DNA from 3 places in the Aquipseudomonas alcaligenes genome. Region 3 is predicted to be linked to each of the others. Evidence: riboswitches for the same ligand, from Rfam matches in the RefSeq annotation. Region 3 holds a riboswitch; each other region holds the start of a gene.
What was found. Region 3 has a riboswitch for cobalamin ahead of cobO (cob(I)yrinic acid a,c-diamide adenosyltransferase). Riboswitches for the same ligand answer to the same signal wherever they lie in the genome.
Positions count from the first base shown of each region.

Region 1 (4,611 bases), 770 kb from region 3:
GTTGCGGTCGTCGTAAGTCAGCACAGTGCCGGTGCGCAGGCGCTTCTTCAGAGTCTCGCCACGCTCGCCGGTGACCTGTGCCGCCGCGTCCTGCAGGGCCTGCTGCACCTCGGCCAGGGCCGGGATGGGAATGTGCGGCGGCAGCACCCGGTCCAGTATGCCGTCCCTGCGCATGTAGGCGTGGGCCAGCACGTAGTCGCCGATGGTCTGCGATTGGCGCAGGCCGCCGCAGTGGCCGATCATCAGCCAGCAGTGCGGGCGCAGCACGGCCAGATGGTCGGTGATGTTCTTGGCGTTGGACGGGCCGACGCCGATGTTGACCAGGGTGATGCCGTGGCCGTCGGCGGCGATCAGGTGGTAGGCCGGCATCTGGTAGCGGTGCCAGACCACCGCGTCGGCCACCGCCTGGGCATCCTCCTCCGAGGTGCCGCGCTCGATGATCACGTTGCCCGGCAGCACCATGCGCACGAAGCGCGGGTTCTCGCGCAGCTGCTCCAGGCCGTGGCGGATGAACTGGTCGACATAGCGGTGGTAATTGGTCAGCAGGATCCACGGCTGCACGTGACGCCAGTCGCTGCCGGTGTAGTGCACCAGGCGGCGCAGGGAGAAGTCGGTGCGCGCCGCGTCGAACAGCGCCAGCGGCAGGTCGCCGCTGTCGCCCCAGTCGTACAGGCCGTCGGCCACCGAGTCGGTGGCGGCGGACAGGTCGGTGCTGGGGAACACCCGCGCCAGCTCGGCGGCGCTCACCCCGGAACCGGCCAGCTCGTCGCCCTGCTCGACCACATAGGGATAGGGAATGTTCTGCTGGCTGAAGCCGACCTCGACGGTGACGGTGAAGTCCTCCATCAGCGGGCGCAGCTGGTCCAGCAGGTAGCCGCGAAAGTCCTGCGGGTGGGTCACGGTGACCCGGTAGGTGCCCGGCACCTGCACCTTGGCGTAGGCGCGCACGCTGCTCGGCACCTCGCCCTGGCAGTGGTAGGTCAGGCGCAGCTCGGGGTAGCGGAACAGCGCGCGCTCGTCCTCGCCGGGCTGGCTGCGTTCCTTGAGGTAGAGCTTGAGCGCCAGGCTCAGCGCGCCGCTGGCCTGACGATGCAGCTCGGCGAGGCGCTCGACGGCCTCCTCGGCGGTACGGGCGACGACGAAATCGGTAGCACTCACGGGGCAGCTTCCTGGCTGTGGCGATGGCCCTATCTTGCGCCTCGGCGCCCGCCGCCGGCAAACCCGGCGCGGGCCATCTAGGCTTGTCCTAACGCCGCCAAGGAGAGCCGCCGTGTGCCGTCTGCCGATCCTCTGCCTGCTGCTTGCCGCCCCGGCCCTGGCCGCCGAGCTGGATGGTCGCTACCAGGGCACGCTGGACGAGCGGCCGACCGAGCTGATCCTGCGCAGCCAGGAGCAGCGGGTGGAGGGCGAATACCGCGAGGGCAGCCGCAGCTTCCGCCTCAGCGGCAGCTTCGATGGCCAGGCGCTGCAGGCGCAGATCAGCGATGCGGATTCAGGCCAGGTGCTGGCCAACATGAACGCCAACTACGCCAACGACATGCTCGCCGCCAGCCTGGCCGCGCGCGACCCCGCCAGCGGCGCGACGCTGGTGCGCGAAGGCCTGTTCCAGCGGGTCGCCCCGCCGCCACCGCCGGCCGACCCCGACCACGACCCGAGCCTGGTCGGCACCTGGGTCTACGAGCAGGACGGCGATGCGGCGCTGGGCGGGCCGGGCAGCGTGACCACCCTGCGCATCCGCGCCGACGGCAGCATCGACCAGTGGCGCCGCAGCGTCAGCGGCGGCAGCGAGTGGAGCTACGACCGCCCCGGCGAGCTGCAGTACAGCGGGCGCTGGCGCAGCGAGCAGGGCCTGCTGCTGGTGCAGCTGAAGGGCGCGCGCGAGTACCAGCCGGCGGCGCGCTACCGCTTCCGCGCGCCCTTCCTGGTGACCGAGAGCAACACCGGCGAGATGCTCTGGCAGCGGCGCTGAACGACCTCAGGCCGGCTGGTGCAGGCGCACGTTGAACAGCGGTCCCTGGCTGTAGCGGGCCAGGGTCTTGGCGGCGGCCAGCACACCCAGGTCGATCAGCGGCTCGAGCAGGATCACGCTCATGTAGGCCAGGCCGAAGCTGCCGACGGACAGCAGATTCTCGGCGGAGAAGCCGTTGCCGTAGAAGGCCCAGAAGGCCACCCAGGCGACGATGCCGCCCTGGTAGGCGGTGGACAGCGCCAGGGCCTGCCTGTAGCTGGTGTCCACATAGGCGGTGCGCGCCGGGATGATGCGCCGGGCCAGCAGGTGGATACCCCACAGCGGCAACAGCAGGGTGGTGACGTTCATGCCGTACTGCGGCAGGTCGAACGGGGCGAACAGCAGGCCCTGCAGCAGCAGGCCGGCGGCCAGGCCGATGGCCGCGGCGCCGGCGCCGAACAGCAGCAGCAGGGTCGAGCCGAGGATCAGGTGGACTTCCGAGACGCCCACCGGATGGTGCGGCAGGACCTCGAAGAAGCAGAACACCAGGGCCGTGGTGAGCAGGCTGCGCAGGGCCAGGGCAGCTGCCCCGCCATTGTCGCGCAGGCTGTCGCGGGCGAGCTTGGCCGTGAGCGCGAAGGCGCCTGCGGCGGTGGCATAACTGAGGAAGAGCTTGGCGCCGGCAACGACGTCGGGTTCGATGTGCATGAGGGTTCCTTGGTCGCGCCCACCGCGCGACGGTTCGGATGGAGGAATGGGCGCGAACGCCCGCAGGCGATGGCAGGTCTCCTGGCTCGCGGCTTGGCACTTCGCCCGCCTTCCCAGCCGTTCGGGCCAGTGGCGTGTGGGCGTCGTTCGCCGCTTACAGTTGCGGGGGCAGCCAGGGCATTGGCGACACGCGCCGCACCCTGTTCCCTTTTCATCCGCCCGAGGGGCGGAACCATCGGCGGCCACCTTAGCGCCATGCGCCGGCAAAAGACAGCCCGTCCGCCACGCATTGACCCCGGCCAGGCCCCGTCCTAGACTGCGCGCCCTACAGATCACGCCGTCCACCGCCGCCATGTCGTCGCTCGCCCACCTGCCCTGCTCCGCCCAGCCCGACCCGCGGCTGCTGGCGCGCACCTGGCCGCGTGACGCCCTGCAACGCCGCCGGCGCAGCGTACTGTTCGCCTTCACCTTCTCTCCCCCCGCCGCCTGAACGCGCCTCTGCCCCGCGCAGAGTCCCGACCCCGTCTCGCCCGCGCACTCGCGGGCAGCCGTCTTTCATGCTTGCAAGACCCGCCAGGTGCTGGCGGGTGGGAGTATTCGATGCGTTCTTCCTGGCTTCTCGCCGTTCTGATCTTCGCCGTGTCCGTGGTCGGCCTGAGCATGGGCACCAGTCTGCCGCTGGTGGCCCTGCGCCTGCACGCGAGCGGCTCCGGCAGCCTGCTGATCGGCCTTTTCTCGGCGCTGCCGGCGGCCGGCATGATCCTCGCCGCCCTGCTGGTCGGCCGCCTGAGCCGACGCTACAGCGGGCGCCGGCTGTACCTGGCCTGTTTCGCCCTGTGCCTGCTGGGCACTGCCGCGCTGCTGCCGACCGAACCGCCGCTGGCGCTGCTGGCCGGCGCGCGCCTGCTGCTGGGCATCGGCATGGGCGTGCTGGTGATCCTCGGCGAATCCTGGGTCAACGAGCTGTGCGACGAACGCCGGCGCGGCCAGGTCGTCGCGCTCTACGCCGCCTGCTTCACCGGCTGCCAGCTGGGCGGCCCGGCGATGATCGGCCTGTTCGGTGCGCAGAGCGCCTGGCCGGCGCTGCTGGTGGTGCTGGCCAACCTGCTGGCCTTGGCGCTGGTCTGGCACAGCCTGCCGGCCGCCTGGTCGGAGCCGACCGAGGCGGGGCCGCGGCGCTTCTCCCTGCTCGGCTTCGTCCGCGTGGCCCCGGCGCTGTGCCTGGGCGTGCTGTTCTTCGCCTTCTTCGATGCGGTGGTGCTGTCGCTGTTCCCGGTGTACGCCAGCGGCCATGGCTGGGCGGTGGGCGTGGCGGCGCTGATGGCCAGCGTGATCCTGGCCGGCGACATGCTGTTCCAGGTGCCGCTGGGCTGGCTGTCCGACCGCCTCGACCGGCGCGCCCTGCACCTGGGCTGCGGGGTGCTGACGCTAGCCCTGGGCCTGGCCCTGCCCTGGCTGATCGGCCAGCACTTTCGCGGCCCCGACCTGGTCACCGCCAATGCCTGCGTCGGCCTGCTCTGGGGTGTCGGCAGCCTGCTCGGCCCGCTGCTCAGCGGTGCGCTGATGGACGTCGGCCCGCAGGGCCTGCCGCTGGCCCTGTGCCTGGCCGCCAGCCTGTTCGTGGTGGCGGCCCTGGGCGCCCTGCCGCTGGCGCGGCGAGCGCTGCCCCGGCTCAGGTGAGGTGCGGGGTGCTGCGCGCCAGCAGCGCCTCGGCGTCGATGCCGCGCGGCAGGGTGCCGTAGACCCGGCCACCCTCGCCCAGGCGGCTGGCGATAAAGGCGTCGCTCACCGTGGCGTTGCCGGCCTCCAGCAGCAGCTTGGCCTGCAGGGCCACGGCCACGTCCTCGGTGAGCTGGCGGGCGCGGTACTGGATGTCGGCGGTGTCGCGGAAGTCGGCCTGCAGCTTGCCGATGTGCGCCTTCAGGCGCGCGTCGCCGTGGCCGTCGCCCAGCTCG
Region 1 covers NZ_CP154874.1:3,059,233-3,063,843, reverse strand. Annotated here, with positions in the region: gene amn (AMP nucleosidase) at 1-1,158, opposite strand, end outside; gene AAG092_RS14755 (hypothetical protein) at 1,271-1,969, shown strand; gene AAG092_RS14750 (energy-coupling factor ABC transporter permease) at 1,976-2,656, opposite strand; cobalamin riboswitch at 2,710-2,908, opposite strand; gene AAG092_RS14745 (hypothetical protein) at 3,009-3,146, shown strand; gene AAG092_RS14740 (MFS transporter) at 3,257-4,336, shown strand; gene AAG092_RS14735 (acyl-CoA dehydrogenase family protein) at 4,329-4,611, opposite strand, start outside.
Region 1: another riboswitch for cobalamin. It lies ahead of AAG092_RS14750 (energy-coupling factor ABC transporter permease); the one in region 3 lies ahead of cobO (cob(I)yrinic acid a,c-diamide adenosyltransferase).

Region 2 (4,611 bases), 2.0 Mb from region 3:
CAGGCCGTAGCCGCCCAGTTCGTGCTGGTTGTCCGGGTCGTCGTAGCTGCTGCTCGCCAGCTGCCAGGTGGCACCGACGGCGAAGGCACCGAAGGCGCGATCCAGGTCCAGGCTGAGGGTGCGGCGGGCACGGCGATTGAGGGTGTGGCCGCTGTCGCGGTCGCGCGGATCGACGAAGGCGATGCCGAGCTGGCCCTGCCAGCCGAACAGCTCCTGCTGCAGGTTGGCCTCGAAGCCGTGGATGCGGGCTTCGGCGATGTTCTGCGGGATGAAGTTCTGGTCGCTGGCGATCGCGTCCTCGATATCGGTGCGATACAGCGAGGCCTCCAGGCGTGTGCGCTCGGCCAGTTGGCTGCGCCACTGCAGCTCATAGCTTTTCGAGTGCTCGGGCTTGAGGTCCGGGTTGCTGTAGTCCGGGTAGTAGAGATCGTTGAAGGTCGGCGCGCGGAAGCCCTCGCTGTACGACAGCACCAGGTCATTGCCGGCGTTCAGCGGCAGGGTCAGGGCGCCGCTCCAGGTATTCTCGCTGCCGAACTGCTCGTTCTTGTCGTGGCGTACGCCCAGCTCGGTGGAGAAGTGCTCGCTCTCATAGCGATGCTGGACAAACGCGGCCTGGTTCCAGCGCTGCTGCTCGGCGAAGGCGGTGTTGCTGTTGAGCTGATCCTCGTACCACTCGCCACCCAGCAGCAGGCCGTGGCTGTCGCTCAGGGCCAGGGTGTTGAGCCAGTTCACCGAGTCGCGATAGGTGTTGAACACGCCACGCTCGTCGCTGAGCTTGTCCAGGCTTTCCTCGCGGTTCTCGCTGTGGCCGACTTCCAGGCGGCTGCTCCACAGGTCGTTGACCTGCGCGTCCAGGTAGCTGGACACGCTGCTGAGGGTGAAGTCGCTGTAGGGCTCCTGGCCGACCGACTCGAAGGTGGTCATGTCGAAACGGCCGAAGGGGTTGTCGAACTCGGTACGGCCGCGCTGGTCGAGGACGTTGACGCCGGCTTCCAGCTGTTCGCTGAAGCTGTGGCTCAGGCTCAGGCTGAAGGCCTTGTTGCGGTAGGCGTCGTGGTCCTGGTCGGAGTCGTAGGAGATGCCGGTGCGATCGATGCCGTCGCTCTCGTCGAGGCTACCGGCCAGGCTGAAGCGGGTCTGCTGGTCGCCGCCGGAGAGTCCGGCGCTGCGTCGCCAGCTGTCGTTGCTGCCATAGCTCATGCGTACGAAGGGCTGCAGGCCCTCGCCAGCGCTGCGGCGGGTGAAGATCTGCACCACGCCGCCGATGGCGTCGGCACCGTACACCGCCGAGCGTGGGCCGCGCAGCACTTCGACGCGCTCGATCTGGTCGACATTGAGGAACTGCAGGTTGCTGTCGCCGGAGCTGGCCGAGGCGATGCGCATGCCGTCTACCAGCACCAGGCTCTGTGCCGACTTGGTGCCGCGGATATACAGGCTGGCCAGGCTGCCGGCACTATTGTCGGTCACCTGCACGCCGGGGGCGCGGCGCAGCAGGTCACTGACCGAGGCCGGCTGCAGGCGTTCGATGTCGGCGCGGGTGAATACGGTGCTCGCCGTGCTGCTGGCATCGCGTTGCTGCACGTCGCGGTTGGCGCTGATCAGCGTCTCGGGCAGCTTGAGCGCGGCGTCCTGGCCGGCGGCCAGCGCGAGACCAGCAGGCAGCAGAGCCAGGCTCAGCGCCGAGAGAGGCAGGGTGTGGGACAGTTTCATCGGGGTTCCTCAAAGACAAAGACTTCGAGGAGGGCAGAAAGCAGGCGCACGGCGGCGCCTGACGGTGCGGCCCTCCGCAACACCAGTCGAATCCGTCAGGCCGGTCTCCGGGCTCTCGATTCCGCTCCGCGCGCCTTCCCGGTTGACCCAGTGGCTGTTGCGCGGATCTGCAGCAGGGCTGCGATCGATTACCGTTGCGGGGGCAGCGCCGGGATTGCTCATGGAGCGCACCGGCTTCCCGATTATCGCCGGCATTGACCGGCGCACCTGATGGAAAAGAAAACGCCGCGCACCTTAGTGCACGGCGTGTTGAAGCTCAAGCAAGTTTAGCGTGCCTCAGCTTGAGCTTTGCTCAAGTTGCTGCAGGCGGCGACGGACGGCCGCCTCGATGCCGGCCAGGTCCAGGCCGCACTCGGCGAGCATCTGCGCCGGCTTGGCGTGCTCCACGTAGTAATCGGGCAGGCCCAGGTGCAGCAGCGGCTTGACCAGGTTCTCGGCGGCGAGGAACTCGCTGACCGCTGAGCCTGCGCCGCCCATCACGGCGTTTTCCTCGATGGTCACCAGCAGCGCGTGGCTGGCCGCCAGTTCGCGCAGCAGGGCCTCGTCCAGCGGTTTGACGAAGCGCATGTCGACCACCGTGGCATCCAGGCTTTCGCCCACGCGCAGGGCCTCGGCCAGCTGCACGCCGAAGACCAGCAGGGCCACGCCCTGGCCCTGGCGACGCAGCACCGCCTTGCCGATCTCGACACTGTCCAGTGCCGGGTCGATGGGCGCGTTGGGGCCGCTGCCACGCGGATAACGCACGGCTGCCGGGCCCTGGAAGTGGTAGCCGGTGGTCAGCAGCTGGCGCAGCTCGTTCTCGTCGCTGGGCGTGGCGATCAGCATGCCGGGGATGCAGCGCAGGTAGGAGATGTCGAAGCTGCCGGCATGGGTCGGGCCGTCTTCGCCGACCAGGCCGGCGCGGTCGATGGCGAACAGCACGTCGAGATTCTGCACCGCCACGTCATGGATCAGCTGGTCGTAGGCGCGCTGCAAGAAGGTGGAGTAGATCGCCACCACCGGCTTGGCGCCGTCGCAGGCCATGCCGGCGGCCAGGGTCACCGCATGCTGCTCGGCGATGGCCACGTCGAAGTAGCGTTCGGGGAAGCGCTCGCTGAAGGCCACCAGGTCCGAGCCTTCCTTCATCGCCGGGGTGATGCCGACCAGGCGCGGATCTTCGGCGGCCATATCGCACAGCCACTGGCCGAACACGCTGGAGTACTTGGGCCCGGAGGGTTGCTTGGGCGCGACCGGGGCGTTGATCGGCTCCAGCTTGGTGATGGCGTGGTAGCCGATCGGGTCGGCCTCGGCCGGGGCGAAGCCCTTGCCCTTCTTGGTCACCACGTGGAGGAACTGCGGGCCCTCCAGGTCGCGCATGTTGCGCAGGGTGGCCAGCAGGGTGGGCAGGTCGTGGCCGTCGATCGGGCCGACGTAGTTCCAGCCCAGTTCCTCGAACAGGGTGCCGGGCACCAGCATGCCCTTGGCGTGCTCCTCGACCTTGCGCGCGATCTCCCAGGCGCCGGGCAGGCGCGAAAGAATCTTCTTGCTGCCCTCGCGCATGCTCGAATAGGTGCGGCTGGAGATGATCTTGGCCAGGTAGTTGGACAGGCCGCCGACGTTCTTGGAGATCGACATGTCGTTGTCATTGAGTACGACCAGCATGTTGGCCTTGACGTCCGACGCATGGTTGAGCGCCTCGAAGGCCATGCCGGCGGTCAGCGCGCCGTCGCCGATCACCGCCACCGCCTTGCGCCGCGAACCCTGCATGCGCGCGGCGATGGCCATGCCGAGGGCGGCGCTGATGCTGGTGCTGGAGTGGCCCACGCCGAAGGTGTCGTACTCGCTCTCGCTGCGGCGCGGGAAGGCGGCCAGGCCGTCCTTCTGGCGCAGGGTGGCCATGCGCTCGCGGCGGCCGGTGAGGATCTTGTGCGGGTAGGCCTGGTGACCGACGTCCCACACCAGGCGGTCATCCGGGGTGTCGAAGATGTAGTGCAGGGCGATGGTCAGCTCGACCACGCCGAGGCCGGCGCCGAAATGCCCGCCGGTCTGGCCGACGCTGTACAGCAGGTACTGGCGCAGCTCGTCGGCGAGGGTCTCCAGCTCGCTTTCCGCCAGGCGGCGCAGGCCGTCCGGGGTCTCGGCACGGTCGAGCAGGGGCGTGGCGGGGCGCTCGCGCGGAATCTCGTGGAAGGTGGTCGGCATCAGGCGAATCGTTATGGGCGTGCAAAAGATGCGGCAGTTTACCCGAAGCGCCGGGAACAGCCCAAACACCCTGTAAGCGGATCAGCCCGCGGCGTAGTGCCGCCCCAGGAAATCCAGCAGCAGCGCACTGACCCGCGCGCCGTCCTCGCTTTGCAGCCAGTGGCCGCAGCCGGGCAACAGGTGCTGTTCCAGGCGCGGCACCTTGGCCGCCATGCGCGCCAGGGTCGGTGCCTCGAAACGGCCGACCGGGTCGCGCTCGCCGAGCAGGAACAGGGTCGGCTGCTCGACCCGCAGTGCGGCCAGGTGCTCGGTGCGTTGCCAGTTGCGCTCGAAGTTGCGGTACCAGTTCAGCGCGCCGTAAAAGCCGCGGCCGGCGAAGGTCCGCTCGTACACGGCGAACAGCTGGGGCGGGCACCAGGCCGGCAGCGGCAGGTCATCCGCGCCGTCGAACAACCGGGCGTCAGCCGGCTTGTCCTGCAGCAGCGCACCCTCCAGGCCACCGAGCAGCAGGCGCAGGCTGCGGCCTATGTCGGCGTCCAGCTCGGCTTCGGCCAGCCCCGGCTGCTGGAAGTAGAGGATGTAGTGGAAGCGCCCGGCGTAGGCCTCGCGCATCATCTCGATGGCCGGGCGTTTCGGTCGCCCGCCGAAGGGCACCGACAG
Region 2 covers NZ_CP154874.1:1,694,177-1,698,787, reverse strand. Annotated here, with positions in the region: gene AAG092_RS08210 (TonB-dependent receptor domain-containing protein) at 1-1,710, opposite strand, end outside; cobalamin riboswitch at 1,791-1,996, opposite strand; gene dxs (1-deoxy-D-xylulose-5-phosphate synthase) at 2,047-3,951, opposite strand; gene AAG092_RS08200 (alpha/beta fold hydrolase) at 4,033-4,611, opposite strand, start outside.
Region 2: another riboswitch for cobalamin. It lies ahead of AAG092_RS08210 (TonB-dependent receptor domain-containing protein); the one in region 3 lies ahead of cobO (cob(I)yrinic acid a,c-diamide adenosyltransferase).

Region 3 (4,611 bases):
TCCCCAGCCCCTCGGCACGCGCCGCCAGCCAGAGGTTCTGCAGGGCGCAGGCGAGCGAGGCCAGGTCCATCTGCGGCAGGGTGCGACGGCCGAACACATGAGCCTCGCGACCGTCCATCAGGGCCGCCACCAGCAGCTCGGCACAGTCGCGAATGCCCTCGACCTTGAGCCGCATGAACTCGTCGCTGCGCTCGCCCAGGGCCTCGGCGGTACGCACACGCTCGGCCTCGACCAGGCCATGGATGGCGTCCCGAAGTTCGGGCCGGGTGATGCGGATAAAGCGCCAGGGCTGCATCAGGCCGACGCTCGGTGCCTGGTGCGCCGCCTGCAGCAGCCGGGCCAGCAGCTCCGGGGCTACCTCGCCGCCGGCGAAATGGCGCATGTCGCGGCGCTCGGCAATGGCGCGGTACACCGCGGCGCGTTCCTCGGGGCTGAAGGCGTGGTCGGTCATGGCAGCAACAGCTCGGCCGCCGCCCGTGGGTTGGACGGCAGGTAGAAGTGGATGTAGGAGGCGGTCAGGCGCCCCAGGCGGTACACCGCCTCGGCCACCGGCTTGCCATTCGGGCAAACGCCCCGGGCCAGCGGCGCCAGGGCGCAGTCCAGCACGGAATGGTGGTAAGTATGCCCGCGCAGGGCCCCTTCCGGCAGCTCCACCTGCTGCAGGGCCAGCGCGGCCAGGCGCGGCTGCAGGCGCGCGCTGCCGGGCAGCAGGCCGAGCAGCTCGGCGCTGGCGCCCTGTTTGTCGGTCAGGGCCTCGAGCAGATAGAGCATGCCGCCGCACTCGGCGAGGATCGGCTTGCCGGCGTCATGGTGCGCGCGGATGGCCCGCAGCATTGGCCGGTTATCGGCCAGCGCCTGCAGGTGCAGCTCGGGGTAGCCGCCGGGCAGGTAGAGGCTATCGACATCCGGCAGCGCCGCATCGGCAAGCGGCGAGAAGAACCGTAGCTCGGCGCCCAGCGCGCGCAACAGGTCGAGGTTGGCCTGGTAGAGGAAGGCGAAGCTGGTGTCGCGCGCCACGCCGATGCGCACACCGGCCAACAGCGGCTCGATGCACGGGTCGTCCGCGGCGGCGAAGTTCACCGCCTCGGGCAGCACCTCGCCGGCGCTGGCCAGCAGGGCATCGGCGGCGGCGTCCAGGCGCGCATCGAGGTCGGCCAGCTCCTCGGCCTGGATCAGCCCCAGGTGGCGGCGTGGCAGCTCCAGTGCGGCCGAGCGCGGCAGACCGCCGAACCAGCGGATCGAGGGCGGCAGGCTGGCCTGCAGGATGCCGTTGTGGCGCTCGCTGCCGGTGCGGTTGGCCAGCACCCCGGCGAACGGCAGATCGGCCTGGAAATGCGCCAGGCCGTAGGCCAGGGCGGCAAAGGTCTGGGCCATGGCGCCGGCGTCGATCACCCCGAGCACCGGTATGCCGAAACGGCGCGCCAGGGCAGCGGCCGAGGGCTGGCCGTCGAACAGACCCATGACCCCTTCGATAAGAATCAGGTCGGCCTCCTGCGCCGCCTGCCCGAGCAGACGCCGGCACTCGTCCTCGCCGACCATCCACAGGTCCAGCTGGTACACCGGCGCGCCGCTGGCACGGGCGAGAATCATCGGATCAAGGAAGTCCGGGCCGCACTTGAACACCCGCACGCGGCGCCCGGCGCGGCGGTGCAGGCGTGCCAGGGCGGCGGTGACGGTGGTCTTGCCCTGGCCGGAGGCAGGCGCGGCGATCAGCAGGGCCGAGCAACTGCGAGTGGTCATTGCCCTCTCCCCCGGCCCCTCTCCCATAAATGGGAGAGGGGAGTAGTACGCGAAAGCTTCAGGCTCATATCTCCCTCTCCCGCGTGCGGGAGAGGGCTGGGGAGAGGGTAGCGAGTCAAAACTCGACCCCCTTCTGCGCCTTCACTCCGGCCTTGAAGGCATGCTTGACCAGCGCCATCTCGGTCACCGTATCCGCCGCCTCGACCAGCTCCGGCAGGGCGCCGCGCCCGGTCACCACCACGTGCTGCAGCAGCGGCCGCGCCTCGATGTCGGCGAGCACCTGGTCGAACTGCAGGTAGCCATACTTGAGGGCGATGTTCAGCTCGTCCAGCACCACCAGGCCGATGCCTTCGTCGGCCAGCAGGCGCTGCGCCACCTGCCAGGCCTCGCCGGCCATGGCAATATCGCGCTGGCGGTCCTGGGTCTCCCAGGTGAAGCCCTCGCCCATCACGAACCACTGCACCTCATCGGGAAAGCGGCGGAAGAAGGCCTCCTCGCCGGTGCTGGCGGCGCCCTTGATGAACTGCACCACGCCGACCTTCATGCCGTGGCCGAGGGCGCGGGCGACCATGCCGAAGGCCGAGCTGCTCTTGCCCTTGCCGTTGCCGGCATGCACCAGCAGCAGGCCGTACTCGTCCTGGGCCTGGGCGATCTTCGCGTCGATCAGGGCTTTCTTGCGCTGCATGCGCGCCTGGTGGCGGGCGTCGCGTTCTGCCGATTCGGCCATGCCGCTCTCCTGTCCGGCCCAGGGGCCAGGCATTGGGTGTCGAAAGGCAGAAGACGGACGCACGCAGGAAGGGCCGCAGGCCCTGCCCACCCGCAAAGCCCGCCGCAATGCCGTGGAAGCGCGACAGGCCGGTCTCCGGGCTCGTGAGCCAGGCCATTGGCCTGCGGGTCGCGCCTTCCCGTGCCAAGGCACAGTGGCGTAGGCGACCCTTGTCTCACCTACCGTTGCGGGGGCAGCGCCGGCTTGAATGGACCGGCTTCCCTGTTTCACCCCTCGGCCACGCATGGCGGGGGCACCTGTTGCAGGCGCGCAGGGTAGAGGCTGGGGGCGGGAGCGTCAACGCGTGCTCAGAAGCGCGGGGTGAAACCGGCCGGCTTGCTCGCCAGCCAGGCGACGAAGGTGCGCAGGCGCTCGTCGGCCAACAGGGCCTCGCGGCTGTTGTAGGTCAGCGCCAGCTCCTTCTCGTCGAACAGCCGGTGGATCTGGTTGTGGCAGGCGCGGCAGACCCACAGGGTGGCGGTGATGCGCTCGGCCCTGGCGAAGCGCTTCTGCACATAAGGCTTGTCGTGCAGGGCCTTGGGAATCAGGTGATGGCGGGTCAGCGGCAGCCGGCGGGCACACAGCTCGCAGGCCTCCGGCTGCGGCGGCAGGCGGATCGGCTCGGCCATGGCCTCAGCGCTTGCGACAGAGGGTCAGGCCATCGCCCAGCGGCAGCAGGCTGAGGTCGATGCGCGTGTCGCGGCGCAGGCCGCGGTTGAGCGCCTGGATGGCGCGGGTGTCCTGGCTTTCCGGGTTCGGCTCCAGCACCCGGCCGCTCCACAGCACGTTGTCGAACAGGATCAGCCCGCCCTGGCGCACCAGCACCAGGGCATGCTCCAGGTACACCGGATAGTTGGCCTTGTCGGCATCGATGAAGATCAGGTCGAAGCTCTCGGCCTGGCCGCCGCGCTCCAGCGCATTGAGGGTCTCTAGCGCCGGCGCCAAGCGCAGCTCGATGCGCTCGGCCACACCCGCCTCGTACCAGTAGCGCTCGGCGATGGCGTTGTACTCGCCGGGCAGGTCGCAGCAGATCAGGCGACCGTCCGCCGGCAGGGCCTGGGCCATGCACAGCGCGCTGTAGCCGGTGAAGGTGCCGATCTCGAGGATCCGGCGGGCGCCGGTCAGCTGCACCAGCAGGGCCATGAACTGGCCCTGCTCGGGGGCGATCTGCCAGCGCGCCATGGGCAGCTGCGCGGTTTCCTCGCGCAGGCGCTTGAGCAGCGGCGACTCGCGCAGGGAAACATCCAGCAGGTACTGGTAGAGGGCGTCGTCGAGATTCAGCGTGCGATTGGTCATGGCTGGCGCGCCAGCTGACGGGCGGCCAGCACCCGCTTGGCGCCCAGGTAGCTCTTCTGCCAGTAGGTCTGGCTCAGGTAGTCCAGGCGCACGGTGCCGCCGCTGGACGGCGCATGCACGAAGCGCCCCTCGCCGACGTAGATGCCGGCATGGCTGACCTGGCCACCGCCATTGGTGGCGAAGAACACCAGGTCGCCGCTCTGCAGCTGGTCACGCCCGACGCTGGGCGCGCGCACATGGATCATTTCGCGGGTCGAGCGCGGCAGGGCGATGCCGGCCGAGTTGCGGTAGACGTAGCCGATCAGGCCACTGCAGTCGAAGCCGCTCTCCGGGGTATTGCCGCCGTAGCGATACGGCGTGCCGACCAGGCCGATGGCGCTGATCAGCACGTCGTCGGCACTGCCATCCACGATCGGGAAGGGGTTGCTGGGTTCTTCGGCGGGAGGGTTGCCGGCGCAGGCGGTGAGCAGCGCGGCGAGGGCTAGCAGGGAAAGGCGAGCCGTGAAATGCATGGGCGGGCGTCCTGGCCGGGATGCGCCCTACTCTGCCGGCTCATGGGCGTAGGCGCAAGGCCCACGCCCATGGCGGATCAGCGATGCAGCGCTGCGGGGGCGGCGCCCGACTGCTCCGGAGCCAGGGCCAGCACGCGCTTGGCTTCCATGTAGCTGCGCTTCCAGTAGCTGTCTTCCAGGCTGTCGATGCGCACGCCGCCGCTGCGGCTGCTGCTGGAATGGATGAACTGGTCATCGCCCAGGTAGATGCCGGCGTGGCTGACGCGGCCGCGACCACGGTTGTTGAAGAAGATCAGG
Region 3 covers NZ_CP154874.1:3,833,660-3,838,270, reverse strand. Annotated here, with positions in the region: gene bluB (5,6-dimethylbenzimidazole synthase) at 1-451, opposite strand, end outside; gene AAG092_RS18635 (cobyrinate a,c-diamide synthase) at 448-1,740, opposite strand; gene cobO (cob(I)yrinic acid a,c-diamide adenosyltransferase) at 1,856-2,467, opposite strand; cobalamin riboswitch at 2,576-2,782, opposite strand; gene AAG092_RS18625 (hypothetical protein) at 2,815-3,135, opposite strand; gene AAG092_RS18620 (class I SAM-dependent methyltransferase) at 3,140-3,802, opposite strand; gene AAG092_RS18615 (C40 family peptidase) at 3,799-4,314, opposite strand; gene AAG092_RS18610 (C40 family peptidase) at 4,392-4,611, opposite strand, start outside.